4 regions of the Saccharothrix lopnurensis genome follow, and region 1 is predicted to be linked to each of the others. Evidence: riboswitches for the same ligand, from Rfam matches in the RefSeq annotation. Region 1 holds a riboswitch; each other region holds the start of a gene.
What was found. A riboswitch is a leader RNA that binds a small molecule or an ion and turns the genes downstream of it on or off. The one in region 1 is predicted to bind cobalamin.

Region 1 (9,334 bases):
CGAGGTGGCGGGAGGGCAGCCGGAACCGGTCGTCGCGCGGCAGCGCGCCCAGCACCTCCAGGCCGACCTCGGCGCAGGCGCCGCGCAGCACCTGCTCGTGGCGCGGGGAGCCGACCTGGTTGAGCACCACGCCACCCAGCCGCACGGTCGGGTCGTAGCCGCGGAAGCCGTGCAGCAGGGCGGCCAGGCTGCGGCTCTGGCCCCGGGCGTCGACCACGAACAGCACGGGCGCGGACAGCAGCTTGGCGACGTGCGCGGTGGACCCCAGGCCCTCGGTGTCCACCCGCCCGTCGAACAGGCCCATCACGCCCTCGACCACGGCCAGGTCGCAGCCGCGCGCGCCGTGCGCGAACAGGGCGGGCACCCGGTGCTCGCCGACCATGACCGGGTCGAGGTTGCGGCCCGGCCGGCCGGTGGCCACCGCGTGGTAGCCGGGGTCGATGTAGTCGGGGCCGACCTTGAACGGGGCCACCCGGTCGCCCGCCCGGCGCAGCGCCGCCATCAGGCCGGTGGCCACGGTGGTCTTGCCGCTGCCGGAGGCGGGGGCGGCGACCACCAGCCGGTTCACCACTCGATCCCCTTCTGGCCCTTCTGCCCCGCGTCCATCGGGTGCTTGACCTTGGTCATCTCCACCACCAGGTCGGCGGCCTCGACCAGCGCGGCGGGCGCGTGCCTGCCGGTGATGACGACGTGCTGGTGGCCGGGCCGGTCGCGGAGGGTCTCGACCACCTCGGCCACGTCCACCCAGCCCCAGTGCACCGGGTAGGTGAACTCGTCGAGCACGTACAGCCCGTGCCGCCCGTCCCGGATCCGGCGGGCGATCTCCTGCCAGCCCTCCCGCGCGGCGGCGGCGTGGTCGTCCTCGGTGCCCTGCTTGCGGGACCAGGACCAGCCCTCGCCCATCTTGTGCCACTCGACGGGGCCGCCCTCGCCGGTCTGCTCGTGCAGGCGGCCCAGGGCGCGGAAGGCCGACTCCTCGCCGACCTTCCACTTGGCGGACTTGACGAACTGGAAGACACCGATGGACCAGCCCTGGTTCCACCCGCGCAGGGCGAGGCCGAAGGCGGCGGTGGACTTGCCCTTCATCTCCCCGGTGTGCAGGACGACCAGGGGCCGGTTGCGGCGCTGCCGGGTGGTGAGCCCGTCGACGGGCACGGCGGACGGTTGGCCTTGGGGCATCTTCGGCTCCTACGCGGCTCGGGCGGCGCGGACCACGCCGGCGACCTGGTCGGCGGACAGCTCTTCGAGGCGCAGGCACGCGGCGTCCAGCGCGCCCGCCACCCGCCCGGCCAGGCCGAGCCTGATCGGGCCGTGCTCGCAGTCCACGACCACCGCGGCCACCCGGTCGGCGGCCAGCAGGCCCGCGGCGCGCAGGGCGTCGCGCAGCGGGTCGCCGCCCGTGCCGGAGGCGGTCGCGCGCCCGTCGGTCAGCAGCACCAGCAGCGCGCGGCGGCGCGGGTCGCGCACGCGCTCGGTCCCCAGCACGCGCCGGGCGCGCAGCAGGCCGTCGGCCAGCGGGGTGCGGCCGCCGGTGCGCAGGGCGCGCAGCCGGGCCGCCGCGGCGTCCACCGAGTGGGTCGGCGGCAGGGCGACGGTGGCCTCCCGGCCCCGGAACGTCACCACGCCGACCTTGTCGCGCCGCTGGTAGGCGTCGCGCAGCAGGGAGACCACCGCGCCGCTGACCGCGGACATCCGCTGCCGCGCGGCCATCGACCCGGAGGTGTCGACCACGAACAGCACGAGGTTGCCCTCCCGGCCCTCGCGCACCGACCGGCGCAGGTCCGATCCGCGCAGCTCCAGGCCGGGACCGCCGCGGCCCCGGGCGGCCTGGTGGGGCGCGGCCGCGGCGAGCGTGCCGAGCAGGTGCAGACCCGATCCGTCCACTGTGGAGGGTCGGACCACGCGGCCGGTGCGGGCGCGGGCCCGGGAGCGCTTGCCGGGCGCGCCGTCGCCGACGCCGGGCACCTGGAGCAGGCGGGCGCGGAAGGCGGGGGCGGGGGTGTGCGTGCGCTCGGCGGAGGGGCCGCCGCCGTTCCCGGCGGGCTGCTCGGGCGGGCGACCCGGCAGCTCCGCACCATCACCGTCGGGCACGTCGTCCCCCGGACCGCCGCCGGGGCCGCCGCCGCCGTCGTCGGGTCCCTCGTCGTCGGGATCGCCGTCAGGGCCGTCCTGGGGGCCGCCGTCGGGCCCGTCCGGCTCCCGGGCGGCCTCCTCGCCCTGCCGGAGTGCGTCGTCCAGCTGCTCCTCCTCCAGCCCCGGCTCGTCGAACGGGTCGCGGCGCTTGCGGTGCGGCAGGGCGAGCCGCACGGCCGCCTCCACGTCCTCCTCCGCCACCTCGTCGGCGCCGCGCCAGGCGGCGTGCGCGGTCGCGGTGCGGGCGACCACGAGGTCCGCGCGCATCCCGTCCACCTCGAACGCGGCGCAGATCGCGGAGATGCGGCGCAGCTCGGCGTCCGGCAGCACGACCGCCGCCAGCCGGGCGCGGGCCCCGACGATCCGCGCGGCCAGCGCGGCGTCCTGCTCGGCCCAGCGCGCGGCGAACCCGTCCTGGTCCGCCTCGTAGGCCAGCCGCCGCCGGACCACCTCGGTGCGCGTGGGCACGTCCCGGGCGGCCCGGACGGTGACCGTCAGGCCGAACCGGTCCAGCAGCTGCGGGCGCAGCTCGCCCTCCTCCGGGTTCATGGTGCCCACCAGCAGGAACGACGCGGCGTGCGACACGGACACGCCCTCGCGCTCCACGTGCGCGCGGCCCATGGCGGCGGCGTCGAGCAGCAGGTCCACGAGGTGGTCGTGCAGCAGGTTGACCTCGTCCACGTACAGCACGCCCCGGTGGGCGGCGGCCAGCAGGCCCGGCTGGTAGGCGCGCACGCCCTCGGTGAGGGCGCGCTCCAGGTCCAGCGAGCCGATCAGCCGGTCCTCGGTCGCGCCGACCGGCAGTTCGACCAGCCGCGCGGGCCGCCGCTCGGACCCCGCCGCGTGCGGTCCGTCCGGGCAGTCGGTCGCCACCGCCGGGTCGCAGCCGAACCGGCAGCCCGGCACCACGTCCAGGCCGGGCAGCAGCGCGGCCAGCGCGCGGACCGCGGTCGACTTCGCGGTGCCCTTCTCACCTCGGACGAGCACCCCGCCGATACCGGGGTGCACGGCGTTGAGCAGCAGCGCCGTGCGGAGGTCGTCCTGTCCGACGACGGCGGAAAAGGGGAAACGCGCGCCCATGCGGCGGTGTCCTTCCTCGGGTGTCCACGCCCGGGTCCGGTAGCGATGACGTCGGGGGGCGAGTTCCTGGCTCCCGGGGTGAACCGGTCACAGTGGCGGGACCGCGCCGGATTCGCACCGGCTTCCTCGCGCACCCCTACAGCCCCGGCATCGTCGCACCTGCGGCCGGCGGCTCCAAGCCCCGGGGACGCGAGCGCGATCACACCGGGACCGGCCGCACGCCCCCGGCACCGCCGCGGACCAGGCCGGTGGAGGCGTCCCGGGACGTCGACGCGCTGTCGACGCGCTACCGCCGGCCGACCCCGCCCGGGGCCACGAGCCGCCGGGCGGCCGCCTCGCCGGCGGGCCCGTCCCGGTCCCCCAGGTCCACCTCGACGGTCAGCGGCGCCCGGAACGACAGCAGGCCCAGCACCGGCGGCGGGTCCGCCGAGGCCAGCCGCAGGCGCGGGAACCGCAGCGCGGTCTCCCGCAGCACCACCTCCGCCTCCAGCCGGGCCAGGCCCGCGCCGAGGCAGAAGTGCCTGCCGTGGCCGAACGCCAGGTGCGCGCGGGCGTTCGGGCGACCGGGGCAGAACCGCTCGGGGTCCTCGAACGCGCCGGGGTCCGAGCCCGCGCCCGCGAGCATCAGCAGCAGCGGCGCGCCCGCCGGGACCTCGACGCCGGACAGCACGACCGGCTCGGCCGCGACCCGCCGCCAGGTGGTGACCGGTGGTTCCCGGCGCAGCACCTCCTCGACGCACGCGGCCGCCAGGCCGGGTTCGGGCAGCCGCGACCACAGGTCGCCGTGCCGCAGCACCGCGTGGAACGCCGCGCACAGCAGCTGCGTCGTCGTCTCCTGGCCCGCGATCAGCAGGAAGTAGCACAGCCCGGCCGCCTCCCGCAGCGGCACGCCCCGGGCCCGCAGCGCGCCGAACAGGTCGTCGCCGCGCGGGTCGGCGACCTCGATGCGCCCGGTCAGCCACCGGTGGAACGCGGCGGCCGGCCCGGCCAGCTCCCGCTGCCGCGCCGGCGAGACGTCGCCCCAGAACAGCTCCAGCGACGCGGTGCTCCACGCCTTCAGCGCGGCCACGTCCACGTCGCGGATGCCCAGCACCTCCAGCAGCACCACCGCCGGCAGGTCGCGGGCCAGCGCCGGGTGCAGGTCCACCACCCCGGTCAGCCCGGCCAGCCGCGCCGCGGTCAGCTCCGCGATCCGCGGCCCCGCCGCCGCCACCCGCGCGGGCGTGAGGAAGCGGGCGACCAGCCGGCGCAGGGCGGCGTGGGTCGGGGTCCCGTTGTTGGCCAGCGTCGGCGGCAGCGAGAACCCGGCGCGGGCCAGCTCCCGCAGCACCGGGCCGGGGATCGGGACCACCGCGGTCAGCGCGTTGTCCGGGCGGAACCGGCGCGGGTCGGCCAGCACCGCGCGCACGTCGTCGTACCGGCTGACCAACCACAGCCCGGTGCGCCCGTCCCGGTGCACCGGCGCCCGCTCGCGCAGCGACCGCAGGTCGGCCGGTCCGGGCTGGAAGAGGTCCACGCCGGCACGGTAGCCGCCGGGTGCGACACTGCCGGCGTGAGTGTGCGCACAGGTGAGTCGGTGTTCGACTGGATCGACACGCGCGCCGGGGCCCGCGCCAAGGCCGGCCTCGCGCGCCGCGTCCGGCCCCGCCCCGCCGAATCCGCGGACCTCGACCTGGCCTCGAACGACTACCTGGGCCTGGCCCGCGACAAGCGGGTCACCGGGGCGGCGGCCGCGGCCGCGCTGCGCTGGGGCGCGGGGTCCACCGGGTCCCGCCTGGTCACCGGGTCCACCGAGCTGCACACCGAGCTGGAGTACGAGCTGGCGAACTTCTGCGGCGCCCAGTCGGCCCTGGTGTTCTCCTCCGGCTACCTGGCCAACCTCGGCGCGCTGGCCGCGCTGTCCGGACCGGGCACCGCGATCGTCGCCGACCAGCACATCCACGCCTCGCTGATCGACGGCACGCGGCTGTCCAAGGCCGACGTGGTGGTCGCCGGGCACTGCGACGTGCCGCAGGTCGCCCACGCGCTGGCCACCCGCGGCAAGCGGCGGGCGCTGGTGGTGACCGACTCGGTGTTCTCCGTGGACGGCGACCTCGCGCCGCTGGCCGAGCTGCTGGCGGCCTGCCGCGAGCACGACTCGGCCCTGGTCGTGGACGACGCGCACGGCCTGGGCGTGCTCGGCGAGGGCGGGCGCGGCGCGGTGCACGCGGCGGGCCTGGCCAAGGCGCCGGACGTGGTGACCACGCTGACGCTGTCGAAGTCGCTGGGCGCGCAGGGCGGGGCGGTGCTCGGGCCGAGCCGGGTGGTCAAGCACCTGGTGGACACCGCGCGCACGTTCATCTTCGACACCGGCCTGGCCCCGTCCGGCGCGGCGGCGGCGCTGACCGCGCTGAAGGTGCTGCGCGAGGAGCCGGACCGGCCCGCGCGGGCCCTGGACGTGGCCCAGGACCTGGCGTTCCGGCTGCGCGAGGCGGGGCTGTCGGTCAGCACGCCGACCGCGGCGGTGGTGTCGGTGCGGGCGCCCTCGCCCGAGGCGGCGTTCGGCTGGGCCGAGGAGTGCCGGGCCCGGGGCGTGTCCGTGGGCTGCTTCCGGCCGCCCTCGGTGCCGGACGGCGTCTCCCGGCTGCGGCTGACCGCCCGCGCCGACCTCACCGGGGCCGACGTCGAGCGGGCCGTGCGGGTGATCACGGAGACCGGCGCATCCGCCGGTGCGGTATCCCGTCCTCGTCCGTGAACTCCGCGCCCTGCGGCTCGAAGCCGAACGAGGCGTAGAAGTCGACCACGTAGGTCTGCGCGTCCAGCACGCAGTCGGCCCGGCCCACCTCGGCCAGCGCCGCGTCCACCAGCCGGCGGCTGTAGCCGCGGCCGCGGGCGGCGCGGGCCGTGCAGACCCGGCCGATGCGGAACCCGCCGCCGGGCTCCTCCAGCAGCCTCAGGTAGGCCACCGGCTCCGGTGAGCCGTCGGCCTCCAGCCACAGGTGTCGGGTGCCCGGCTCCAGGTCGCGGCCGTCCAGGTCCTGGTACACGGCCTTCTGCTCCACCACGAACACGTCGCAGCGCAGCTTGAGCAGGCGGTAGAGCTGGTCCGGCGTCAGGTCGGCCGACCACCGGCGACGCAGGGTCGCCGGGTACTGGGGTGAGCGCACGGCACCGTGGTACCACAGCATCAGCGCCACGACCGGCACCGACCCCGCATCAGAGCCACTCCCGGTACCGGGCCAGGGCGGTGTAGACACCGGGGTGGTCGGCGCGGGCGCAGCCGTGGCCGAAGGACACCACGCCGACGAGTTCGCCGGCCGCGGTGAGCGGACCGCCCGAATCGCCCTCGCACGCGTCCTTGCCGCCCTCGGGGTAGCCCGCGCACAGCATCGCGCCCGGTCGGTAGCCCCGCACCAGGTCCGCGCACTCGGCGTCCGCGCGGATCGGCACGTCGACCTCGCGCAGGACGCGGCTAGGCGGCCGCAGCTCGCCGGTGCGGCCCCAGCCGCGGACCACGGCGGGCCCGGTGCCGGGCTCGGCGACCCGGACCGGCTGGTAGGGCAGCGGGTCGACCAGGGTCAGGGTCGCCACGTCGTCGCCCGCGGTGACCGCGGTGAAGTCGGGGTGCCGCCAGATCGCCGCGACCCGGCTGCCGCGACCCGCCCGACTGTCCAGGTCGGCCCGGCCCGCGACGGCGGTCAGCTCCTCCGCCCGCCGGTCGCGCCGGCCCACGGCGGAGCGCTCGACCGTGCAGTGGGCGGCGGTGACGACCTTGTCCGGCGCGATCAGCGCCCCGCCGCAGAAGAAGTTGCCCGCCTGGTCGAACAGGGCCACCACCCACGGCGCGGGCGGGGCCTCCCGGCCGCCGACGACCGCGGCCGCGGGGAGCCCGGAGAAGAGCAGGACGAGCACGGCGAACACCGGCGCGCTGATGCGCATGGACCACTCCCCTACGTCACGTGGATGAACGGGCACAGACCGTAGCGGAGCGCGCACGACTTCCCTATCCGGGTATGGGAACCGGAAAATCTGTTGTTAGAATCCCCTGATACCGAAGATTCCACGGCCAGTGAGACAGATCACGAGCATCTGTCCGGAACATGAGGGAGGTTCCATGCACCTGGATCTCACCCAACTGCCCGCGTTCCTCATCGCCTGCGCGGTGGTGGTCCTGACCCCGGGCGTGGACGCCTTCCTGCTGCTGCGCACCTCGGTGCGGGCCGGGACGCGCGCCGGCCTGCTGGCGCTCGCGGGCATCCACACCGCGGCGCTCCTCCAGGTCGCGCTGGTGATCTCGGGCGTCGGCGCGGTGATCGCCCGCTACCCGGCGGCGCTGACCGCGCTGCGCTGGATCGGCGCCGCCTACCTGCTCTACCTGGCCGTGTCGATCACGCGCGGCCTGCTGCGGCCCACGTCCGAGGGGGAGTCGGCGGTCGCGCCCCGACCGTTCCGGCAGGGGTTCCTGACCAACATCACCAACCCGAAGATGCTGCTGTTCTCGCTGGCGTTCCTGCCGCAGTTCATCGGCTCGGGCGACCCCGCGCCCCAGCTCACCCTGCTCGCCGCGGTGTTCCTCGGCCTGGCCGCGCTGTGGGAGCTGACCATCGTGGTCGCCGCGGCGCGGGTCGCGGGTCCGCTGCGCCGGCCCGGCGTGACCACGGCGCTGGACGCGGTGTGCGCGGCGGTGTTCCTGGCCATGTCGATCGGCCTGGTGGTCTGACGCGCGGGCCCGGTGCCGGCCGGGCCCCGCCGGGAACGTCGGACGCGCCTCGCGCCCTCCGACCCCCGCAGCACCCGCAGGCCCCGCAGCACCCGCCGGCCCCGCAGGCCCCGCCGCGCCGGCGGGCTGCCCGGTCAACTGCTCGGTCAGCGCGTCGAAGTGGGTGGCGATCCGGCCGTAGACGCCGGGCTTGCCCCGGCGCGCGCACCCCTCACCCCACGACGTGACGCCGATCAGCTTCCCGCCCGCCACCATGGGACCGCCGGAGTCGCCCTGGCAGGTGTCGATGCCGCCCTCCGGGAAGCCCGCGCAGGTCATCTCGCCCGCGTCGTACTGGAAGTAGGCGGCCTCGCAGTCCTCGTCGGACATCACCGGCACGGACGCCGCCAGCAGGTACCGCGACGGGGCGCCCTGCTCGCTCGTGCGGCCCCAACCCAGCACCAGCGCCTCGGTGCCCGGCGCGTACAGCTCGTCGTCCTCCGGACCGGCCAGCGGCAGCGGCTGGTTGGGCACCCGCTCGCGCAGGGTCAGCACGGCGACGTCCGCGCCCCGGTCCGCCGCCACGTAGTCCGGGTGGACCCAGACCTCGTTCAGCCGGACCACCCGCCCCTGCCTGCTCTCCTTGTCCTCTCGACCCACCACGACCCGCGCGTTGCGCGGCGTCATGTTCACCGCGCAGTGCGCCGCGGTGACCACCTTGTCCGGCGCCACCAGGGTGCCGCCGCAGAACTGGTAACCGTTGGAATCGGCCAGGTAGACCACCCACGGGTGGTCCGCGATGGCCACCCGCCCGCCGCCCACCACGCGCTCGCCCGGCGTCAGCTCCTCCGCCGTGGCGGCGCCCGCCAGTGCCATCATCAACGTCATCAACAACGCGGCCAGCCGCATCGCCCCTCCTCCTGGTCAAGGACACCCAGGAGGAAGTTAGCCCGAACGGGCGAGTCAGTTGGACTGTTCGGCCTTATTTCCACCGAACTTGCTACGGACCTTGTCCGCCGTGCCCACCACGACGTCGCCGAGTTCGTTGAAGACCTTCATCAGGGGGTCCTCGGACTGGGCCGCCGACTCCCTGTACGAGCGGGCCGCCGCCCTGAGGTCCTCGGTGAACGACGTGGTCGGCCGGTCGTCCTCGCGGCGCGCGTAGTCGCCGGTCAGGATGGTGCGGTACTCCTCGCTCGCCGCCCACCTCTGGAGCTCGGCCGCGCGCACCACCGCCAGCGGGTGGGTCAGCGGCCAGGTGCGGATCAGCTTGAGCACCGAGTCGCGCACGTCCTCGACCTGCTCGTACTCCCGGGCCTGGTTGAGGAACTCGGCCGTGTCGACCTCGCTGAGGTCCATGCCGCCCGCCATCGCCACGTGCGCCCGCAGGCCGGCGGCCGGGTCCTGCACGCACAGCAGGCCGGCGCGGTCGCAGGTCAGCTC
Region 2 (9,334 bases), on a different contig from region 1:
TTCCACGGACCCACGATGCTGCTGTCCTGGGTGTCCGGCCTGACCGAGTTCGGCGGGGGCGTGCTGATCCTGCTCGGCCTGTTCACCCCGCTCGGCGCCGCCGCGCTGCTCGGGATGGCCATCAACCTGCTCGTGCTCAAGTGGGGCGCGCCGCTGCTGCCCAACCCCGGGCGCAACATCGCAGTGGACGTGATGCAGGCATCGATGATCCTCGCCGTCCTGTTCGCCGGGTCGGGCCGGTTCGCCGTCGACTCGACGTTCGGGCTCGGCCGCCGCCTCCAGCGCGATCCCGTGCGCTACGGCCTGGCCGGGTTCGCGCTCGCCGTGGTCGTGGCCACCGGGGTGCTGGTCATCTTCCGCTAGCCCCGTCTTTCGCACGTGGGGTGAGTGGGGCGCTCCCCGGCGGGGCGGCGTGATCGGTTGGTTTCACCGGAATGGCGAGAGCAACGGGGTGGGCCGGAGCCTGCGACACCGGCCCACCCCGTTGCTCAGAGTGCCTTCGTGTAGTTGACGTTCGGGAACGGCGTGAAACCGAGCGACTCGTACAACGCGCGCGCGGGAGAGTGGAAGTCGTCCCCGCCGGTTCCGATGGAGACCACGGCCATCCCGGCAGCCCTCATGTGCGTCACCGCGTGCTCGACCAACGCCTGCCCCACCCCGAGGCGCCTGTGTCGTGCTGCCACCGCGAGGATGTCGACCTCTCCGTGCCGCTCGGCATCCTGGGTGATCCAACCGATGTAGCCCGCCACCTGCTCATCGACCCGTGCGACGGCGGCGAACCTGCCGTGCTCCGGATCGTGCACGGCGCTGAGGTGGCGTCGGTAGTCCTCCTTCCAGTCCCCGTGCCGGTTCATGAACACGGGATCACCGACGACCGGGCGGAAGGAGTCCTCGTAGAACGGCCTGAAGACATCGATCGTCAGGTCGAGAACCGCGGGGAGATCCTCGGTACGCAGTGGACGGATGTCCATGGGAGTGCGCCTTTCGCTGAGAGCGGGAACCCGGGAGTCGTCGCCCGACCCGGGAACCACGACGGCCCCGTCTCGTGGCCACCACCGGATACGCGTGCGACCTGCCGCGAAGCACTCCGTGCCGGCCACCGAGCTTCCCCGACGACCCGAGGCAGCTGTTGCCTGGCTGCGGCCGGTGCCGCCGGGATGGTAGCCGGTTCGGTCCGGGCGGTGTGCCGAGCGGTGTCGTTCTCGGCCTCGTCGCGGGTGCGCCAGGACCGTCGCTGGACCAGTTCGACCTTGAACGTGGAGAAGACGTTCTCCATCAGGGCGTCGAGCCGCCGATCGATTCCGCCGAGGGCGGGATTCCGTTGTCCGTCAACCGTTCGGCGAACCTCATAGCCGTGTGGGTGGACCGGGGTCCGGTCGCCATCACCCGGGTTCGGCACGTGGCCGAGTTGCCACAAAGTTGTTCTTGCTAGATAGTGGCAACAACCCACCACGGAGTTCCCGGAGAGCTGATGAGCCAGTACGTGCTGCCGGACCTGCCCTACGACTACGCGGCGCTGGAGCCCGCGATCACGGGCGAGATCCTGGAGCTGCACCACAGCAAGCACCACGCCGCCTACGTCAAGGGCGCCAACGACAGCCTCGAACGGTTGGCGGAGACGCGGGAGAAGGAGGACTTCTCGGGCATCGTCGGCCTGGAGAAGACCTTCGCGTTCAACCTGTCCGGGCACGTCCTGCACACGATGTTCTGGGACAACCTGAGCCCCGACGGCGGCGACCGCCCCGACGGCGAGCTGCGGGCGGCCATCGACGAGCACTTCGGCTCGTTCGACGCCTTCGCCAAGCAGCTCTCCGCCGCCACCACGCTGGTGCAGGGCTCGGGCTGGGGCGTGCTGGCCTGGGAGCCGTTGTCCGGGCGCTTGGTCGTGGAGCAGGTCTACGACCACCACGGCAACGTCGGCATGAACACCACCCCGGTGCTGGTGTTCGACGCCTGGGAGCACGCCTACTACCTCCAGTACCGCAACGTGCGCCCCGACTACGTGCAGAAGCTGTGGTCGCTGGTCAACTGGGCCGACGTGACCCGCCGCTTCGACGCCGCCCGCGCCGGCGGCTCCGGGCTGGTCGCGCCGTCGAAGTAGCCCTCCGAAGACCGGCAGTGGGTGCTCCGACAGACCACGCACTGCCACCGTGCCCCTGCCTCTCGCAAGAGGCGGGGGCACGGCTCTGGACGCGGTCGCGGCGCGCGGACGTGTGCGAGCGGCTGATCGCCGAGCACCCGGGGTCCGGTGAGACCGGCGCGTTCCTGGTGTGGGGCGATCCGGCGCTCTACGACAGCGTCATCGCCGTGGTGGACGACGTCCTCGCGCGCGGCACCACCGGGTTCGACGTGCGGGTCGTGCCGGGCATCAGCATCATCTCGGCCCTGGCCGCGCGCCACCGCACCACGGTCGACCAGGTCTCGGTCGCGGTGCGGATCACCACCGGCCGCCGGCCGGCGCGGGGCTGGCCGGAGTGCGTGGACGACGTCCTGGTGGTGCTCGACTCCCGCGACGCGTTCCCCGGGTTCGTCGACGAGCCCGGGGTGACCGTCCACTGGGGAGCCTGCGTCGGCACGCCCGACGAGATCCTGATCGCCGGACCGCTGCCCGAGGTTGCCGACCGGATCATCGAAGCGCGCGAACGGGCCCGTGCCGCCAAGGGGTGGATCATGGACAGCTACCTGCTGCGCCGCCCGGCGGGCCGGTCGACCGCGCCGAACACGTCGGCGTAGAACGGGGTGTCCGGCGGCTCGACCGGTGCGGGCCGGCCGTGGACCACCCCGGCGACCCCGTCGCCGCGCCGGGCGAGGACGAGCTGGTCGCCGCCGCTGCGCGGAGGCGGGTATCCGCCGCACCTACCGCCTGGCCCGGCGACGGGCGGTCGTCGCCTCCAGGACCGTCGAGGTGTGACCGCGCGGTGCGCGGAAGTCGTTCCCGCGCACCGCGTTCGCCATTCCGAAGCGCCGGATGGCCGATTGACCCGCGAGCCGGGGGTGACAGGCTGGGCGGGTCAACCGAATACGCGCGGTGCGGGGGAAGTCCGGTGTGAATCCGGCGCTGACCCGCAACGGTGTGCCACCCCTCCAAAGGGTTGGCGAGCCCGATTACCCGCTCCGCGCGGCGCACCAACTCCTGTCGTGGCTCGCGGGAAAGGGTTCATCGTCCATGAGACGTCGTGTTCTTGCTGTGCTCGCACTGCTGTGCGGCCTGTCGCTGCTCGTCCCGTCCACCGCCTCCGCCGTACCGGCGACGCACAACCGGGCGGACGCCGCCGCCGGGTGGCTGGCCCGCCAGATGGTCGACGGCGAGCGCTTCGAGGTCGACTTCGGCGGCGTGCTCCACCCCGACGCGGGCCTGACGATCGACGGGGTGTTCGCGTTCGCCGCGGCCCGCACCGCCGATGACCACGCAGATCGCGCGATCGCCTGGTTGTCCCAACCCACCGTCACCAGCGGGTACGTCGGTGATGGCGGGGAGGCGTACGTGGGCGCGCACGCCAAGCTGCTGCTCGCCGCCCAGGTCGCGGGGGCGAACCCGGCCTCGTTCGGCGGGGTGGACCTGCACGCCGGGCTGCTGGCGCTGCTCACCCCGTCCGGCCGGTTCTCCGACAACTCGGCGTTCGGCGACTACAGCAACGCCTTCAGCCAGTCCCTGGCCCTGCTGGCGCTGGACCGCACCTCCGCCGGCGCGCCCGTCCCGGCGGTGGACTTCCTGGTCGGCACCCAGTGCCCGGACGGCGGCTTCCCGCTGGACCCGGCGGCCACGCCGTGCGTGAGCGATGTGGACTCCACCGCGATGGCCACCCAGGCGCTCCGGGCCGTGGGCCGGCCGGGCAAGGCGCAGCAGGGCCTGTCCTGGCTGGTGGGCGTGCAGCACACCAACGGCGGCTTCGGCGTGGGCACCAACCCGCCCAACGCCAACAGCACCGGCCTGGCCCGCCAGGCGCTCAAGGCCGGCGGCCGCGACGCCGCCGCCCGCAAGGCCAAGCAGTTCCTCAAGTCCCTCCAGGTCGACTGCGCCGGCCCGGTCGAGCAGCGCGGCGCCGTCGCCTGGCAGGCCACGGGCTTCGACCCGGCCACCGCGACCCGCGCCACCGCCCAGGCGGTCCTCGGGCTGGCCGACGTCGGGCTGGCCGACCTGCACAGCGGCGGCAAATCCGGCGCTCCCGTCCTCGCCTGCGCCTGACGTCACCGGTAGCCGCCACCCGACCGGGTGGCGGCTACCCCGCCGTGAGCGTCACCCGGCGGGCCTCGGCAGGACTCACGGGCTCACCCACCGCGACGTCGTGGAGCACGTGGGCCAGTACTTCCGCGCCGCGCACGACGCGTGGGCCGGGGCGGTTGAAGTAGGCGGGACCGTCGAGCACCCACACCTCGCCGGTGCGCACAGCGGGCAGCTCCGACCACCCGGGCCGGCCGGTCAGCACGTCCAGTTCGGACAGCGTCCGCTCCGGGGACAGGCCGCACGGCATGAGCAGCACCACGTCGGGGCGCGCGTCGAGCACGGCGGACCACTCGACCGGGGAGGTGTGCTCGCCCGCCCCGGCGAGCAGCGGGTCACCACCCGCACGGGTGACCTGCTCGGGCACCCAGTGCCCGGCGGGCCACACCGGGTCCAGCCACTCGACCGCCGCCACGCGCGGCCTCGCCCGCCCGGCCACCGCCGCCGCGACCGCGGCCAAGCGGGCCTCCAGCGCGGTGACGCGCTCCTCGGTGTCGTCGACGCCGAGCAACCCGCCGACGCGGCGCACGCAGTCCAGCACGCCCGCCGTCGTGCGGGGCTCCAGGCTCACCACGCGCGGGCCGACGTCCATGACGCGCACGGCGTCGGTGACCCGCTGGTAGGACACCGCGCACACCTCGCACAGGTCCTGGGTGAGCACCACGTCCGGGGCGAGTTCGGCGAGCAGGTCGGAGTCCAGCGAGTACAGCGACGACCCCCGGTGGCCCCCGACCGCGGCGGAGATCTCCCGGCTGCTCAACCGATCGGGGTCCAGCCCGGTCGCGGTGACCACGGGCACCGACGCGACCTCGGCGGGCCAGTCGCACTCGTGGGTGCGCCCCACCAGGTCCCCCACGCGTCCCAGTTCCGCGACGATGTCCGTGGCGGCGGGCAGCAACGACACGATTCGCATCGGCCCAGGGTAGTCAGCGGCCAGGCGCTCCGAGGTCGCCGAAGGTGGGCAGCAGCCCGTGGGAGCCCTTGCGGGAGGCCCGGCGCAGCGTGGCCAGCACCGCCGGGCCCAGCACGAGGATCGCGATCGTGTTGGTGATCGCGCGGCCGGTGTCCCACCCGGCGGTGGAGGTGAGCAGGGTGAAGACCGCGAACCGGTGCAGGTTCTCCAGCACGGGCGCGCCGGGCACGTAGGAGATGTGGCCGTCGTGGTAGTCGACCTCGGCGCCGGTGATGAACGGCCAGAACCACAGGTTCATCAGGAACCCGAAGACGTAGGCCACCACGATGCCGTAGGCGACGAGCACGGCGATCTCCGCCTTGCCGGTGACGCGGCGGGGCAGCAGGCCCGCTCCCGCGCCGATCCAGGCGGAGCAGAGCATCTGGAACGGCAGCCACGGCCCGACCCCGGCGGTGAGCAGCGCCGAGGCGAACAGCGAGGTGCAGCCGAGCACGAAGCCGAACCCCGCGCCGAAGACCCGTCCGGCGAGCACGAGCAGGAAGAACACCGTTTCGATGCCCGCCACGCCCGCGCCCAGCGGGCGCAGGGCGGCGTTGACCGCGGACAGCACGCCGAGCAGGGCGAGGGCCTTGGCGTCCATGCCGCCCTCGGACAGCTCGGCGAGCACGATGACGATGATCACGGGCAGGATGGCCAGGAAGATGAACGGCGCGTCGGGCCCGTGCTGCGTGGACTGCGGCTCGACGCGGACGAGCAGGGGCCAGAGGAACATCATCAGCCCGGCGAGCGAGGCCAGCGCGAGCACGGTGGCGGAGCGGGGGCCGATGCGCACGACGCGGCCGGCGTCGGCCCAGTCGCGGATCACCGCGCCACCCCCGCCAGCGCGGCGCGCACCTCGTCGACGGTGAGCCAGTCCGGCCCGAGCACCTTGGCGACCTGGGGCGCGAAGGCGGGGGAGCCGCCCAGCACCTCGGCGGTGGGTCCGTCGGAGACGACCTCGCCCTCGGCCATGACCACCACCCGGTCGGCGATCCGGGCGACGAACTCCACGTCGTGGGTGGCCACGACCACCGCGCGACCCTCGGCGGTCAACGCGCCGATCACCCGGGCGAGGGCGTCCTTGGCGGTGTAGTCCAGGCCGCGGGTGGGTTCGTCGAGCAGCACCACGCGCGGGGCGGCCGAGAGCTGCACGGCCAGCACCAGCGCCAACCGCTGCCCCTCGGACAGGTCGCGCGGGTGTCGGTCGGGGTCGATGTCGGGGGCCAGCCGGTCGAGCAGGGTCCGGGAGGTGCCGGGTGGGGCGCCGGATTCGAGGTCGGCGGCGGCGCACTCGTCGGCGACGGTCTCCAGGTAGAGCAGGTCGCTCGCGGTCTGCGGCACCAGGCCGACGAGCTTGCGGGCCTGGGCGCTGGTCTGCGCCCCGGGATCGGCGCCGCCGACGCGCACGGTGCCGCCCTGGCGCGGCCCCGAGCCCTGCAACGCCCACAGCAGCGAGGACTTGCCCGAGCCGTTGCGGCCCATGAGCGCCAGCACCACGCCCGCGTGCAGGTCCAGCGACACCCCGCGCACCGCGACGGTCGGCCCGTAGCGCACGACCACGCCGGAGCCGGTGAGCAGCGTGCCGCCGGTCGGGGCGGGTCGCGGCGAGGACGGGGTGAGGTCGGCGCGCAGGGTGGTGGCGCGGCGGCGGGCGTCGCGCACCGACAGCGGCAGCGGGTCCCACCCGACCAGCCGGCCCAGTTCCACGATCGGGGGCGCGATGGGGGTGTCGCGCAGGATCTCGGCGGGTGTGCCGTCGACCACCCCGCCGTCCCCGGACACGTAGACCACGCGGTCGGCGAAGGGCACGACGCGTTCCATGCGGTGCTCGGCCATCAGCACGGTGGTGCCCAGGTCCTGCACGAGCCGGGCCAGGGTGGCGAGGACGTCCTCGGCGGCGGTGGGGTCGAGCGCGGAGGTCGGTTCGTCCAGCACCAGCACCTTCGGGTGGGTGGTGAGCACCGAGCCGATGGCGACGCGCTGCTGCTGGCCGCCGGACAGGTTGCGCAGGGCGCGGCGGCGCAGGTCGGCGATGCCCAGCAGGTCCAGGGTCTCCTCCACGCGGCGGCGCATCACCTGCGGGGACACGCCCAGCTGTTCCATGCCGTAGGCCAGTTCCTCCTCGACGGTGTCGGTGACGAACCCCGCCAACGGGTCCTGGCCGACGACGCCGACGAGGTGGGCGAACTCGCGTGGCGGTCGGGAGCGGGTCATGACGCCGTCCACCGTCACCACCCCGTCCAGGTGGCCGCCGGTGAAGTGCGGCACCAGGCCGTTGACGGTGCCCAGCAGCGTGGACTTGCCCGAGCCGGTGCGGCCGGCGACCAGCACCAGTTCGCCCTCCCCGATGGTCAGGTCCACGCCGGCCAGCACGGGGTCCGGTCGGCCGTGGTACCAGAAGGCGACCTGCCTCCACTCGATCACGCGGTCACCTCCTGGTCGGTTGCCTCGGGGTGCAGCGGTGCGGGCGGCGGGGACAGGAACGCGGGCAGCACGCCCAGGAGCACGCCGATCAGCGGCGGCCACGACAGCAGCGGCCACGACAGGGTGGTCAGCGACGGGTTGAGGTTCGTGGGGTCCACGCTGGACGACGCGAACAGCACGACGGCCACCCCGACGCCGCTCGCCGCCACGACCAGTTCGGGCGCGTGCCACCGGTCGGGGCGGTAGCGGGTGCGCCGCACCCGCCTGCCCGCCAGGTGGAACCCGACCAGGCCCACCGCGGTGCCGACGACGAGCACCGGGGCGGCCAGGAAGCGCGGGGTGGTGCCGTCGAGGGTGGCGTAGACGCCCACGCACACCCCGATCAGCCCGAGGATCATCAGCGTGCCGGTGGCGACCCGCTGCCGGGCGTCGACCAGGGCGGCGCGGCCGTAGCCGCGGGAGTCCATCGAGGACGCCAGCCGCAGCGAGCGGTCCAGCGCGTCCTCCAGCACCGGGATGACGATGACGTGCAGGGCCTTGAACCTCTTGCGGCTGGTGCCGCCGCGCAGTTTCCGCGCCCGGCGCACGCGCAGCACGCTCTCGGCGAGCTGGGGGAACACCGACAGGGCGACCACGACGGCGGTGCCCATCTCGTAGAGGGCGGGTGGCATGGCCTTGAGCAGCCGCTTGGGGTTGGCCAGGGCGTTGGCCGCGCCCAGGCAGATCACCATGGTCGCCAGGCGCAGGCCGTCGTAGAGGCCGCCGAGCACGGATTCGGCGGAGACGTCGCCGAACAGGCGGATGCCCGCCGCCCACGCGGGCAGCGGGATCTCCGGCAGCCGCAGGATGATCGTGGATCCTTCCGCGCCGCCGAAGACGATGCGGAAGAACACGCGGATGCCCACGACGACCGCGCCGAGGTAGAGGTAGAGGCGGAACGCCAGCGCCCACGGGGCCTCGCCGCGGCGGGCGACCACGACGTGGCAGGCCACCGCGATGATCGCGAGCAGCAGCCAGGGGTTGGTGGTGCGCGCCGCCGCCACCGCCGGCCCGAGCGCCCACACCCACCATGCTGCGGGGTGCAGGTCGCGCGGCAGGAAGTACGTGGTGAGCACCTAGGCGTCCCGCGCCCGCCGACGCCGCCGCGCCACCAGCGGGGTCGTGGCCGCCAGGAGCACGATCACGCCCGCTGCCGCCCACGGCGCGAGGTCACTGGCCCCGGACTGCTGTGCGACGACCTCGGTGACGTCGGGCGCGTCCTGGCCGCCGTCGAAGGCGACGTTGCGCTTCGGGTCGGGCGCGGGGGACTTCGGCGACGCGCTCGCGCGTGGCCTGGGCGGTGGCAGCGCGGCCGTGCCGGACTGGACCTCGCCCGGCTCGTCCGGAGCGGTCGTGGGCTGCTGCTGTGGGCGCTGCTGTCCGGCCGGGTCCGGCCGGACGTCGTCCTGCTTCTCGTCGAGGTCGTTGGACGAGGGTTTCCCCTCATCAGGGGCGACGCACGCCTGCCCCTCGGTGCCGGGGCGCACCGCCGCGACGCGCGGGGTGGGGTTGCTCTCGGAGGTGGCGTTGAGCGAGAACGACCAGCCCTCGAAGCCGCCGGGGACGAAGTCGCGGTTCTTCACGCCCCACTGGCTGTACTCCCACGCGCAGTTGTTGCCCGCGTGCCAGTAGGACCAGTACCCGGCCGCCGGCGGGGTGTCGATGCACGCCTCCCGGTACCCGTCGTTGCCCTGGAC
Region 3 (5,891 bases), on a different contig from region 1:
CGTCGAAGTACTTCAGGTCCGCCACCATGGCCTCGTCCCACAGGCCGAGCGCCTTGAGGTCGGCGACCAGGTGCCGGTTGAGGACGGTGAAGTCGCCGGACATGTTCGACTTCACGTACAGGTTGCGGAACAGCGGCTCGATCGACTGGCCGACGCCGCAGATGGTGGAGATCGTGGCGGTGGGGGCGATGGCCGTGGTGTTGGAGTTGCGCATCCCGCCGCGCACCTTCTCCCTCAATGCGTCCCAGTCCAGCGTGGTGGAGGTGTCCACGTCCAGGTCGCCGTCGCGGGCCTCGGCCAGCAGGGCGACGGAGTCGATGGGCAGGATTCCCCGGCTCCACAGCGAACCCTCGAACGACTCGTAGCTGCCGCGCTCGCGCGCCAGGTCGGCCGAGGCGGACAGGGCGTGGTAGCTGATCGCCTCCGTGCTGCGGTCGGCGAACTCCACCGCTCCCGGCGAGCCCGGGACCAGGCGCTGGACGAACAGGGCATCGGTGAACCCCATCAGGCCCAGGCCGATCGGGCGGTGCCGCAGGTTGGACCGGCGGGCCTCGGGGATCGTGTAGAAGTTGATGTCGATCACGTTGTCCAACATGCGCACGGCCGTGGTGACGGTGCGCTCCAACCGGGCCGCGTCCACACCGGCGGCGGTGACGTGGTTGGCCAGGTTCACCGAACCCAGGTTGCACACCGCGACCTCGTCGGCCGAGGTGTTCAGGGTGATCTCGGTGCACAGGTTCGACGAGTGCACCACGCCGACGTGCTGCTGCGGCGAGCGCAGGTTGCACGGGTCCTTGAAGGTGATCCACGGGTGGCCGGTCTCGAACAGCACGGTCAGCATCCGCCGCCACAGGTCCACCGCGCGCACCCGCTTGACCACCCGCATCTCGCCCCGGTCGGCGGCCTCCTCGTAGGCGCGGTAGCGCCGCGCGAACGCGCGACCGTAGAGGTCGTGCAGGTCCGGCACCTCGTCGGGGGAGAACAACGTCCAGTCGGCGTCGGCCTCGACGCGGCGCAGGAACTCGTCGGGCACCCAGTTCGCGGTGTTCATGTCGTGCGTGCGGCGGCGGTCGTCGCCGGTGTTCTTGCGCAGGTCGAGGAACTCCTCGACGTCGACGTGCCAGGTCTCCAGGTAGGCGCAGGCCGCGCCCTTGCGCTTGCCGCCCTGGTTGACCGCCACCGCCGTGTCGTTGGCGATCTTCAGGAACGGCACCACGCCCTGGGACTCGCCGTTGGTGCCCCTGATGTGGGCGCCCATGCCGCGCACCGGGGTCCAGTCGTTGCCCAGGCCGCCGGAGAACTTCGCCAGCAGCGCGTTGTTCCGGTAACCCCGGAAGATGCCGTCCAGGTCGTCGTCCACGGTGGTGAGGAAGCACGACGAGAGCTGCGGCCGGGTGGTGCCGGAGTTGAACAGCGTCGGCGTCGAGGCCATGAAGTCGAAGCTCGACAGCAGCTCGTAGAACTCGATCGCGCGGGCTTCCCGGTCGTCCTCGCGCAGGGCCAGGCCCATCGCCACCCGCATGAAGAACGCCTGCGGCAGCTCGTAACGGGTGCCGTGGTCGTGCAGCAGGTAGCGGTCGTAGAGCGTCTGCATCCCGGGGAAGTCGAACTTCGCGTCGCGCTCGGGCCGGATCGCGGCGGCCAGGCGCTCGACGTCGAAGTTCGCCAGCTCGGGGTCGAGGCGGTCCAGCTCGACGCCCAGCCGCACGTACGCCGGGAAGTGGTCCACGTAGGACGTCCGCCCGCCGGCGCCCTCCACCGGGCGGCCGGCGACGCGGGTCAGCGCCTCGCGCCGCAACCGGTCCAGCAGCAGCCGCGCGGCGACGTAGGAGTAGTTCGGCTCGGTCTCCACCAGCGTCCGCGCGGCCATCACCAGCGCCACGGACAGCTCGTCGACCGTGATGCCGTCGTACAGGGTGCGCCGCACCTCGGCCAGCACGGCCTCCGGCGAGGTGTCCGCCAGGTCCGCGCACGCCTCGCCGACCACGACCCCGACGCGGTCCCAGTCCAGCGGGACGAGTTCCCCGTCCGGGCCCTTGACGCGGAACTCCGGCGCTGAGGGCACGACTTCGCGCGCCTTGGCCCGCTTCTCGCGGTAGAGCACGTAGGCGCGGGCCACCTTGTGGTGGCCGCCGCGCATCAGGACCAGTTCGACCTGGTCCTGGATCTGTTCAACGTGCAGCGCGGTGTCGGGACGGGCGTGCTTGAGCAGCGCGGCCCCCACCTGCGCGGTCAGATCTTCCACCAGGGGGTGCAGCCGGGACGACGACGCGGCGGCGTCACCCTCCGCGGCCAGGAACGCCCTGGTCATCGCCACCGCGATCCTGGTGGCGTCGAACGCCGAGGCACCGCCGTCGCGGCGGATCACCCGCACCTGCGCGGTGGTGCTCGTGGTTGTGGTCGGCACAGCCCTCTCCTCGCGAGCCTCGAACGGCCCGGAGCACGCGGGAGGTGCCGCAGACGCGCGCACGACGGCGCGCCGATCCGCGTCGGCCCGCCCACGAGGCCCCGGACACGCGCACGCCGGCCGGCGCGCGCACCGACGGCAGGTCTTCGGACTCGCGGGCACCCGACCCCGAAAGGACCGGACCTACTGGCCGTCGCTTCCCACGCGAGACGCGCAGTGCTTCGTTGACGGCGGTCGTTCCCACTCACCGCTGCGGGGCAGTCCCGGATTCGCACCGGGTTCCCTCTTGCCTCCTCCGCCCTTCGGGAAGGGCGTCGGAACCATCGACGGCGGGAACACTACATGTTGTAGATCGTCCCGCAACCCGACCCCACATGAGCGAGGGTCGCGAAGATCACTCCGCAGGTCGTGCGTGCCGCCGTGCTCGCCCGGGGTGCGGGGGGCCGGTGTCGCGGAGTGCGGTCGGCGGCGGTCGTGCGGATGGCGTCCCTGGTTACCGCTGGTGCACCGGTCCGGTGAACGGCTCCCGGGACTGCTCCGGACGTCGTCCGGCCAACCGGTCAGCCGGCGGCGTTCATCAGGTCCACCGCGCTGTGCTGGCGCGCCGCGTCGCTGCGCTGGAACGGCCCGGCCCACGGCTGGTCGTAGGAGTCGCTGCTGGACCGGTCGCGCGCGTGGGCCGTGTCCGCCTGCCGGGTGAGGTAGGCGGTGTACGGGCGGTCCGGCAGCGCCCGGTTCAGCTGACCGAGTCCGCGCACGAAGGCGCCCTTGAAGGACGGGACGTCACCGCCGCCGCCGTTGTCGAACACGATCCCACCCGGGTTGAGCGCGGAACTGGTGGTCGAGGCGTTGGCCAACGCCCGCGCCCGCGTGAGGTACGCCTGGTCGCCGGTGGCGCGGTGCAGTTCGGTCAGCGCGGCCAGCGGCACGCCCTGGTTGTAGCTCCACGGCGTCTGGCCGTTGTTGCGGCACGTCGAGGTGACGAGGCCGTCGTTGACCAGGTTCGAGCTGGTGATCATCCCGGTGCCCTCGAACCACTGCCAGCCGTTCCGGGCGCGCTGCACGTAGGTGGTGTCACCGGGCAACCGGTTGTGCAGGGCGGCGTTGAGCTGGACGTACAGCGAGTTGGCGATGGCGTTCTTGTAGGTCCGGCTGGAGGTCCACCAGATGCCGCCGCCGCAGGTCTGGTCCCAGTAGCGGTGGATGTGGTCGGCGCCGGTGCGGGCGGTGTCGAGGTAGCGGCGGTCGCCGGTGAGGTCGTAGGCGGCGATCCACGTCAGCCCCCACCACGCGACGTCGTCGTTGTACTCGTTGATGAAGTTGCCGTCCCAGGCGGTGCGGTTGAGGTCGAAGGTGCGGGCGATGGCGTAGCGGTAGGAACCCATGCCGCTCACCCGCGCGTTGTCGATGATCGCGTTGAGCGCGTTGGCGGAGTTCCACCAGCCCGTGGTGTCGAACAGGCCGGTGTCCGGGTTGTACCGCTGCATCAGGGCGGTGGCCGCGGCGGTGCGGCGGTCCCAGGCGTTCCACGTGGTGCGGTACCAGCTCGTGCAGGCGATGGTCGACGACCCGGCGGGCTGGCCGCAGGCGCGCAGCAGCCCGACGCGCAGCCCGGCCCAGTCGTCCACGTTGTGCATGAGCGTGCGCCAGCCGCCGTAACCCGCCGGGGTCGTGGTCGAGCCGACCTTCGGCTGCCACGTTCCCCCGGCGTCGTAGGAGCGGTCCAGCCAGACCGAGTCGCCTTGACCGCCGCCGCTGATCACCGCCCAGCCCATGGTCTCGGTGCTGTCGAAGTGCAGCGCGACCCGGCGGGTTCCGGCGGGCGCGGACTGGGCGACCCGTTCCCCGGCCGAGAGCGCGGGATCGCGCCCGTCGCAGTGGGTGTTGCAGACCGGGGCGAGGGCGGCGGGCGGCGCGGCCGTCGTCGACGGTCGGGTCCGGGACCGGTGCGCGCCGGGCGGCAGCGCGGGGTCCCGGTCGTCGCAGTAGCTGTCGCAGACCGTGACCACCGGCGGCGGCACGGCGGCCGGTTCCGGTGGGGCGGTGGTCGGTGCGGCGGGGACGACCACGAGCGACAGCAGCAGGGACGCCTGGACAACGGTGCTCAGCATGGGACCTCCCAAGCAGGGGATGGGCGGCCGGGACAAGCGTGAGAACGCTCTCACACCGAGGCTAGGATCGTCCGCGACGAAGCGTCAACACGGCCGACCGGACAGATTTGTGTCAGGTCCCGACTGGATCGTTGGCCGGGCGGCGACCCGATCGGTAGGCGAACCACCGGATGTGGGGTCGTCGTCCGCTGGGACGCCACCGGGACAGCGGACGTGGTGGAGTTGGCGGTGGCACCAGCGCCGGACCTGTGGTCCACATGATCAACCCGATACCTGGGATCGGGTCCGCACCCACGATGCCGGTCGTGAAGGCCGTGTTGTCGTCTGCGGGGTGGTTTCACCCGAACGAGGGCGGGGCGGTCGGTTCTTCACCGCGTGCCCTGTCCAGACCCATGGCCCACCGATGTGCCGGCCGCAGGCGTCCACCGGTGGCCGTCAGGTCCAGGCGCCACTGCCTGCCGTGGCGCCCGTCCGCGATCGCGTCCCCGCCTTGCTCGACCGCCACCCGCACCAGCATCATGACCCCCGATCCAGCCCGGCGACCGATCACTGGATCACGTGACATCCCTCAGCCCTCGACCACGCGGGCGCTCGACCCGTGCGGCACCGTCAACCCCGGCAAGGTGGTCACCTCCCTGGCCGGGCCGGCGTCAGCGCCCGCGCCGGCCGCCGAACCAGGCGAGCCCGAAGGCGGCGGCGTCCTCGGCCAGCGCGCCCGGCAGGTCGGAGCCGAACCCGTCGCCCAGGCGCGCCCGCAGGCGGTTGCCGAGCACGGACCACGCCGCCGCGGCCACCGCCGCCGCGACCGCGGCGGGCACGACCGACCGGCCCTCGCGGCGCGCCAGCCCGGCCCCGGCCGTGGCGCCCAGCACCAGCCGGGGCAGCAGGCCGGGCAGGCCGAGGCGCGACGGGGTGGACGGGTGCTTGTCGGCCAGCAGCTCGCCCACCGCCGCCAGGCCCGTCACGACCGAACCGGCCCGGCCGCCGAGCGACCGGGCGATGCCGGTGTCGGCGCGTGACGAGGTCAGCGCGATCGAGGTGAGTCCGGCGGTGCTGCGGGCGCCGCTCGCGGCGCCGAGGGCGGCGGCCCTGAGCAGGGCGCCGCGCTGTTGCGTTGTCGTGGCCACGGGTTTTCGGTACCCGACCGCCGCCGGGCCAAACGTGGGCGGTGTGCGTCACCGGTGCCGTGACCTCGGACAACCCGATCACCGAGCCGTGGTTCCGCGCCGCCCGCCGGACCGCCCGGGTGATGGGGGAGGACGGCCTCTCCCCAGGTGGTCGACCGGGGTTCGGCCGGATGACGGAACCCCCGCGCAGGATCGACGACCGCGGAAAGTTTGCGCTGGTCGTTGGCCCGTGCGGCGGTCCCGCTC
Region 4 (4,782 bases), on a different contig from region 1:
AGGCGATGATCAACGCCCGCGCCGACGTCAACCAGCTCCTGCCCCTGAAGTACCACTGGGCGTGGGAGAAGTACCTCGCCGGCTGCGCCAACCACTGGATGCCCACCGAGGTGTCCATGCAGGCCGACATCGCCCTGTGGCGCTCCCCCACCGGCCTCACCGACGACGAGCGCCACACCATCAAGCGCAACCTCGGCTTCTTCGCCACCTCCGAGTCCCTGGTGGCCAACAACGTCGTGCTCGCCGTCTACCGGAACCTCACCAACCCCGAGTGCCGCCAGTACCTGCTGCGCCAGGCGTTCGAGGAGGCCGTGCACACCCACACCTTCCAGTACGTCTGCGAATCCCTCGGCCTGGACGAGGGCGAGCTGTTCAACATGTACCGCGAGGTGCCCTCCATCACCGACAAGGCCGCCTGGGCGCTCCGGTACACCCGGCACCTGGAGGACCCCGCGTTCCGCACCGGCACGCCCGAGACCGACCGGGCGTTCCTGCGCGACCTCATCGCGTTCTACGTCGTGTTCGAGGGCATGTGGTTCTACACCGGCTTCGCGCAGATCCTGTCCTTCGGGCGGCGCAACAAGATGGTCGGCGTCGCCGAGCAGTACCAGTACATCCTGCGCGACGAGTCCATCCACCTGAACTTCGGCATCGACGCGATCAACCAGATCAAGATCGAGAACCCGGGGCTGTGGACCGAGGCGTTCCAGGCCGAGATCCGCACCATGCTCGGCGAGGCGTGCGAGCTGGAGATCGCCTACAGCCGCGACACCATGCCGAACGGCCTGCTCGGGCTCAACGCCGACCAGTGCGAGCAGTACATGCGCTTCATCACCAACCGCCGCTGCGCCCAACTCGGTCTCGCGCCCGTCTTCGGCCCCACCGACAACCCGTTCCCGTGGATGTCGGAGGCCATCGACCTGAAGAAGGAGAAGAACTTCTTCGAGACCCGCGTCACCGAGTACGCCTCGGGTTCCACGCTCGACTGGGACTGAGCCACCGGCCGGGTCGCGTGGTGCGCGACCCGGCCCCTCCCCCGCGCCGGCGCTGATCCACCCGATCGTGTCCCCGGGCGGCGGTTGCCGCCTTCGGGCGCGTCGCCGATCCCGCCTCGCCACGACACGGGCCCGGCGAACTCCGCAATTGCATTCCGCTGCCGGATTGCCACGGTCGAGCACCACCGGTAACCATTTCCTCAGCCCACCGCGTTCCGCAGGAGGCGGAGATGGGTCGCGCAGTCCCGGCGCGCTCGTCCCCGTCGAGGCCGAACCGCACCGCACCGGCGGTGGTGGCCGGCCGCGGCAGGGGGCGACGCCGCGAAGCCCGCCGGTCCGCGTCGACCGCACGACGCACCTCCTCCTCCGGGACCGCCGGCGGGCGCGTACCGGTGAAGAGTCGAAGCGAGGACAAAGGAGTCCGCTCGAATGAAGTCACCCCTGTTACCCCGGCTCGGCCGGGCTGTCGCCGCGTCGTTCGCGGTCGCCGCGACCACCCTCACCCTCACCGGCGGCGCGGGCGCCGACCCCGCCGCGGCGTCGGTGGCGTTCAAGGCCGAGCACACCGACCGCTGCCTGAGCAGCCACACCGCGGGCCAACTGGCCTGGCGCAACGCGCAGCCGGACCCGTCGCCCTCGCCGGTCACCGCGGTCAAGGTCACCGGCGAGGTGGCGCTGCGCGACACCACCCCCTGCGCCCCGCCCACCCGCACCGTCGCGGTGGCCGTGTTCACCGCCTACCACGGCCGCACCGTGGTCGACACCGAACGCCAGAGCACCACCGGCGCGTCCAAGTTCGAGTTCGTGCTCACCGTCCCGCTCGTCCCGACCCCGACCCCGGTGCCCATCGACCGCGTCACCGTCCAGGTCTGCCACACCGCCATCACCCCCGTCCCCGAACCAGGCCCCCTCACCTGCGGCGACATCTCCACCTACCTGATCTGACCCGCCCCCGGCGGTGGTGGCGGGTGGTCCGCCCCGCCACCACCGCCGGGGTGCGCGCCGACCGCGGCCCGGACGCGTCGGGCCCGGACGACTCTGGTGAGACCGGTCACCTCGGCGCGGACCGCGGGTGGTTCGTTGCCACAATCCGGACGACCACAGGCGACGGCGGACGAGGAAGCCGGTGACATTCCGGCACGGTCCCGCCACTGTGACCGGGGAGCAGATCCCGCCGCGGCCACCGCCCCACCCGGGGTGGGAAGGCCGGGACGAGCGTCGATCCGGGAGTCAGGAGACTCACGCCGTCGCCTCCTCACCCACCGGGGCGGATCTCCCCGAGAGAGGGCGGCTCCACCATGCGCCTGACGTCGTCAAAACCACCACTGCCCATCGCGCGGGCGGTGGACCGTGCCTGAGGACCGCCCGCGCGTCACCGTCTGCCGGGGGTGCTGCTGCGGCACCACCCGCAAGCACCCGCAGGTCGACCACGACGGGCAGGTGCGCGTGCTGCGCGAAGCGCTCGACGGCACCGCCGAGGTCCGCCTGTCCGACTGCCTCGACGCCTGCGCGCACTCCAACCTGCTGGTCGTCCACCCCTCGCCCGCCGCCCGCGCCGCCGGCGCCAAACCCCTGTGGCTGGGGCGGGTCCTCGACGACAGGGCACTGCGCGAGGTGATCGACTGGATCAGCGGCGGCGGCCCCGGTGTCGCGCCACCACCGGCCTCGCTCCGGGACAGGGTGGTGACACCGCCGAACGCGCGCACCCCACCGCGCACGACCTGAACGACGACACCGGGGTGGGGCGGTGGTGTCCGCCGCCCCACCCGGCGGCATCAGCTGGTCGGGCAGGGGGCGCCGGGACGGGTCAGGGTGACCCTCGCGTGGCTGATCACGAGTTCGGTGCCGGTGAGCAGGCGGACGCGCAGGGCGTTGACGGCGATGCCGGCGCCACCCGCCAGGGACCGCTGCTCGTTGACCACGACCGTGGCGACGAGCGGGATGGTGATGGTCAGGTCGACCGCGGGGTTGACCACGGGCACGCCGTTGACGCGCAGGTTGACCAGCTCGACGCCGCCCGCGGTGGTGACCGCGCCGGTGGCGTCCTCGTCGGCGGCGGCCCTGGCGCGGATCTCGTCGGCGGTGACCAGGCCGCCCAGCAGGGAGACGCCGGCGGTGCGGGCGTGCGCGGTGGCGGTGCGCTCGCCGTCGCCGTCGACCACGCCGCGCGCCTCGGTGTCGACGACGCCCAGCGAGCCGATCCCCGGCAGGCCCGCGCCGAGCAGCTGGTCCACGTCGAGGCCGGGCTGGGTGGTGCAGCTCAGGTCGGACGGCGCGAGGGGGCCGACGCCGACCAGCGGTGCGGTCAGCCTGCCGCCGTGGGCGTGGGCGTCGAACACCAGCACCGGCGGGGTGAAGCGCACCGAGGCGCACCCCGGCGCGTTGAGGCCGACCCGGGCGGTGACGTCGGCGGCGCAGGTGGTGTAGGTGCCGGCGCGGGCGGCGGTGACCGGAACGGAGATCGTGCACGAGACCTGACCGGTGGCCAGGCCGCCGGTGGCGGTGACCGCGCCGGCCGCGGTGGAGGTGGTGGCGTCGGCGCAGTCGGTGGTGGGCTGGGCGGTGGCGGTCAGGCCCGTCGGCAGGTCGGCGGTGAACGCCCACCCGTCCTTGACCGCCAGCTCGGCGGTGTTGGTGACGGTGAGGACCAGGGTGGACGTCTGCCCGACCTCGACCGGGGAGGGGCCGTAGGCGACGTCCAGCTGCGGGGTGACGTCGAGGACGCGGACGTTGTCGAACGCGGCGTCGTTGCCGGTGCCGCTGGCCTGGGCGTTGACCAGCCGCACCCCCACCGACGAGCCGCCGAACAGCACGGGCCGGTCGCTGGTGTAGGTGCCCACGGCGGTGCCGCCGATGACGGTCGAGGGGTTGGCGCAGGGCTCGATCGGGGTGGTGAAGGTGGGGATCGCGGTGGCCCCGTCGACCAGGTAGAACTCGAACAGCGCGTGGTTGGCGAAGCAGTTCCGCTCGGCCGCGTCCACCGAGAAGGTCAGGAACCGGTCGGGCGCCGCCAGCGGGATGGGCTGCTCCGTGGCCAACTGCACCTTGCCCGCGCCCGGGTTGCCCGCGGTGTAGGCGGTGACGGCGTGGTTGGCGCCCGGGTCGCCGCCCGCCCACTGCCCCAGGGCTCCGGCCATGGTCCGGACCGCCTGCCAGTCGCCGCTGCCGCAACCGCTGCCGGGTGGTGGCGTGGTGGACTGCTGGAGCGAGGCGAGCCAGCCGTTGCAGGCGGTCAGCCAGGCGGGGTCGGCGTCGTAGGTCTGGTTGACCGGGGGTAAGCCGGTGTAGGCGGTGAGCAGGGCGGGCGTGGTGCCCTGACCGTTCTCGAAGTCCTCCGCGAACACCACCACCGGCGCCTGCGGCACACCGGGCTCCGCCGTCGCGGTGACGGGGTGGACGGCGGCGAGGGCAACCGACAACGGCACGGCCGTCAGTGCCGCGGTGATGGCCGGCAGCAGCCTGCGCCGGTGGTGGGTGGGTGATGAGGTGGTCACCGATGAACTCCCTTGGTCGGGGCGGAACGTCGAGCACCGGTTCCGTCGTTGCCGTACGGGAGTGCATTAGCGCGGGGAGTGGGTCGGCACCCACTTGGCCGCGTGTGCTCACCTGATCGCCCCAGGTTCGGTGTGGGTCGACCACCTGGGTGACCGCTGTTGGGCTTGGGGCCCTGGTGCGGTCGGAGGTCGCCGGTGGTGTGGGCTTCGCGGACGGACTCGTCATCAGGTCCTCCCGGCACCTCTCACCACCGATATCCGGAACCGGAGTGAACCGAATCAAAAAGCGCACC

Region 2: linked by a shared signal. The riboswitch ahead of ACFP3R_RS19755 (prenyltransferase/squalene oxidase repeat-containing protein) and the one ahead of ACFP3R_RS26900 (putative cobaltochelatase) in region 1 are both predicted to bind cobalamin.
Region 3: linked by a shared signal. The riboswitch ahead of ACFP3R_RS20850 (ribonucleoside-diphosphate reductase subunit alpha) and the one ahead of ACFP3R_RS26900 (putative cobaltochelatase) in region 1 are both predicted to bind cobalamin.
Region 4: linked by a shared signal. The riboswitch ahead of ACFP3R_RS20865 (hypothetical protein) and the one ahead of ACFP3R_RS26900 (putative cobaltochelatase) in region 1 are both predicted to bind cobalamin.

What each region holds. Positions count from the first base shown of each region.
Region 1 is NZ_JBHSQO010000035.1:26,948-36,281, forward strand. Features, by position in the region: gene ACFP3R_RS26890 (cobyrinate a,c-diamide synthase) at 1-571, opposite strand, end outside; gene cobO (cob(I)yrinic acid a,c-diamide adenosyltransferase) at 565-1,179, opposite strand; gene ACFP3R_RS26900 (putative cobaltochelatase) at 1,189-3,213, opposite strand; cobalamin riboswitch at 3,254-3,391, opposite strand; gene ACFP3R_RS26905 (cytochrome P450) at 3,500-4,729, opposite strand; gene ACFP3R_RS26910 (8-amino-7-oxononanoate synthase) at 4,766-5,947, shown strand; gene ACFP3R_RS26915 (GNAT family N-acetyltransferase) at 5,898-6,359, opposite strand; gene ACFP3R_RS26920 (serine protease) at 6,409-7,131, opposite strand; gene ACFP3R_RS26925 (LysE family translocator) at 7,307-7,912, shown strand; partial or broken gene ACFP3R_RS26930 (S1 family peptidase) at 8,135-8,800, opposite strand; gene ACFP3R_RS26935 (M48 family metallopeptidase) at 8,855-9,334, opposite strand, start outside.
Region 2 is NZ_JBHSQO010000019.1:30,636-39,969, forward strand. Features, by position in the region: gene ACFP3R_RS19735 (DoxX family protein) at 1-363, shown strand, start outside; gene ACFP3R_RS19740 (GNAT family N-acetyltransferase) at 489-971, opposite strand; gene ACFP3R_RS19745 (superoxide dismutase) at 1,472-2,101, shown strand; gene ACFP3R_RS19750 (SAM-dependent methyltransferase) at 2,212-2,733, shown strand; cobalamin riboswitch at 2,994-3,130, shown strand; gene ACFP3R_RS19755 (prenyltransferase/squalene oxidase repeat-containing protein) at 3,188-4,186, shown strand; gene ACFP3R_RS19760 (ABC transporter substrate-binding protein) at 4,221-5,135, opposite strand; gene ACFP3R_RS19765 (ECF transporter S component family protein) at 5,149-6,000, opposite strand; gene ACFP3R_RS19770 (ABC transporter ATP-binding protein) at 5,997-7,598, opposite strand; gene ACFP3R_RS19775 (energy-coupling factor transporter transmembrane component T) at 7,595-8,713, opposite strand; gene ACFP3R_RS19780 (ABC transporter substrate-binding protein) at 8,714-9,334, opposite strand, start outside.
Region 3 is NZ_JBHSQO010000020.1:125,704-131,594, reverse strand. Features, by position in the region: gene ACFP3R_RS20850 (ribonucleoside-diphosphate reductase subunit alpha) at 1-2,407, opposite strand, end outside; cobalamin riboswitch at 2,528-2,747, opposite strand; gene ACFP3R_RS20845 (glycoside hydrolase family 76 protein) at 2,968-4,518, opposite strand; partial or broken gene ACFP3R_RS20840 (IS5/IS1182 family transposase) at 4,955-5,032, opposite strand; gene ACFP3R_RS20835 (hypothetical protein) at 5,169-5,645, opposite strand.
Region 4 is NZ_JBHSQO010000020.1:132,020-136,801, forward strand. Features, by position in the region: gene ACFP3R_RS20855 (ribonucleotide-diphosphate reductase subunit beta) at 1-995, shown strand, start outside; gene ACFP3R_RS20860 (hypothetical protein) at 1,425-1,940, shown strand; cobalamin riboswitch at 2,113-2,235, shown strand; gene ACFP3R_RS20865 (hypothetical protein) at 2,346-2,720, shown strand; gene ACFP3R_RS20870 (choice-of-anchor P family protein) at 2,771-4,489, opposite strand.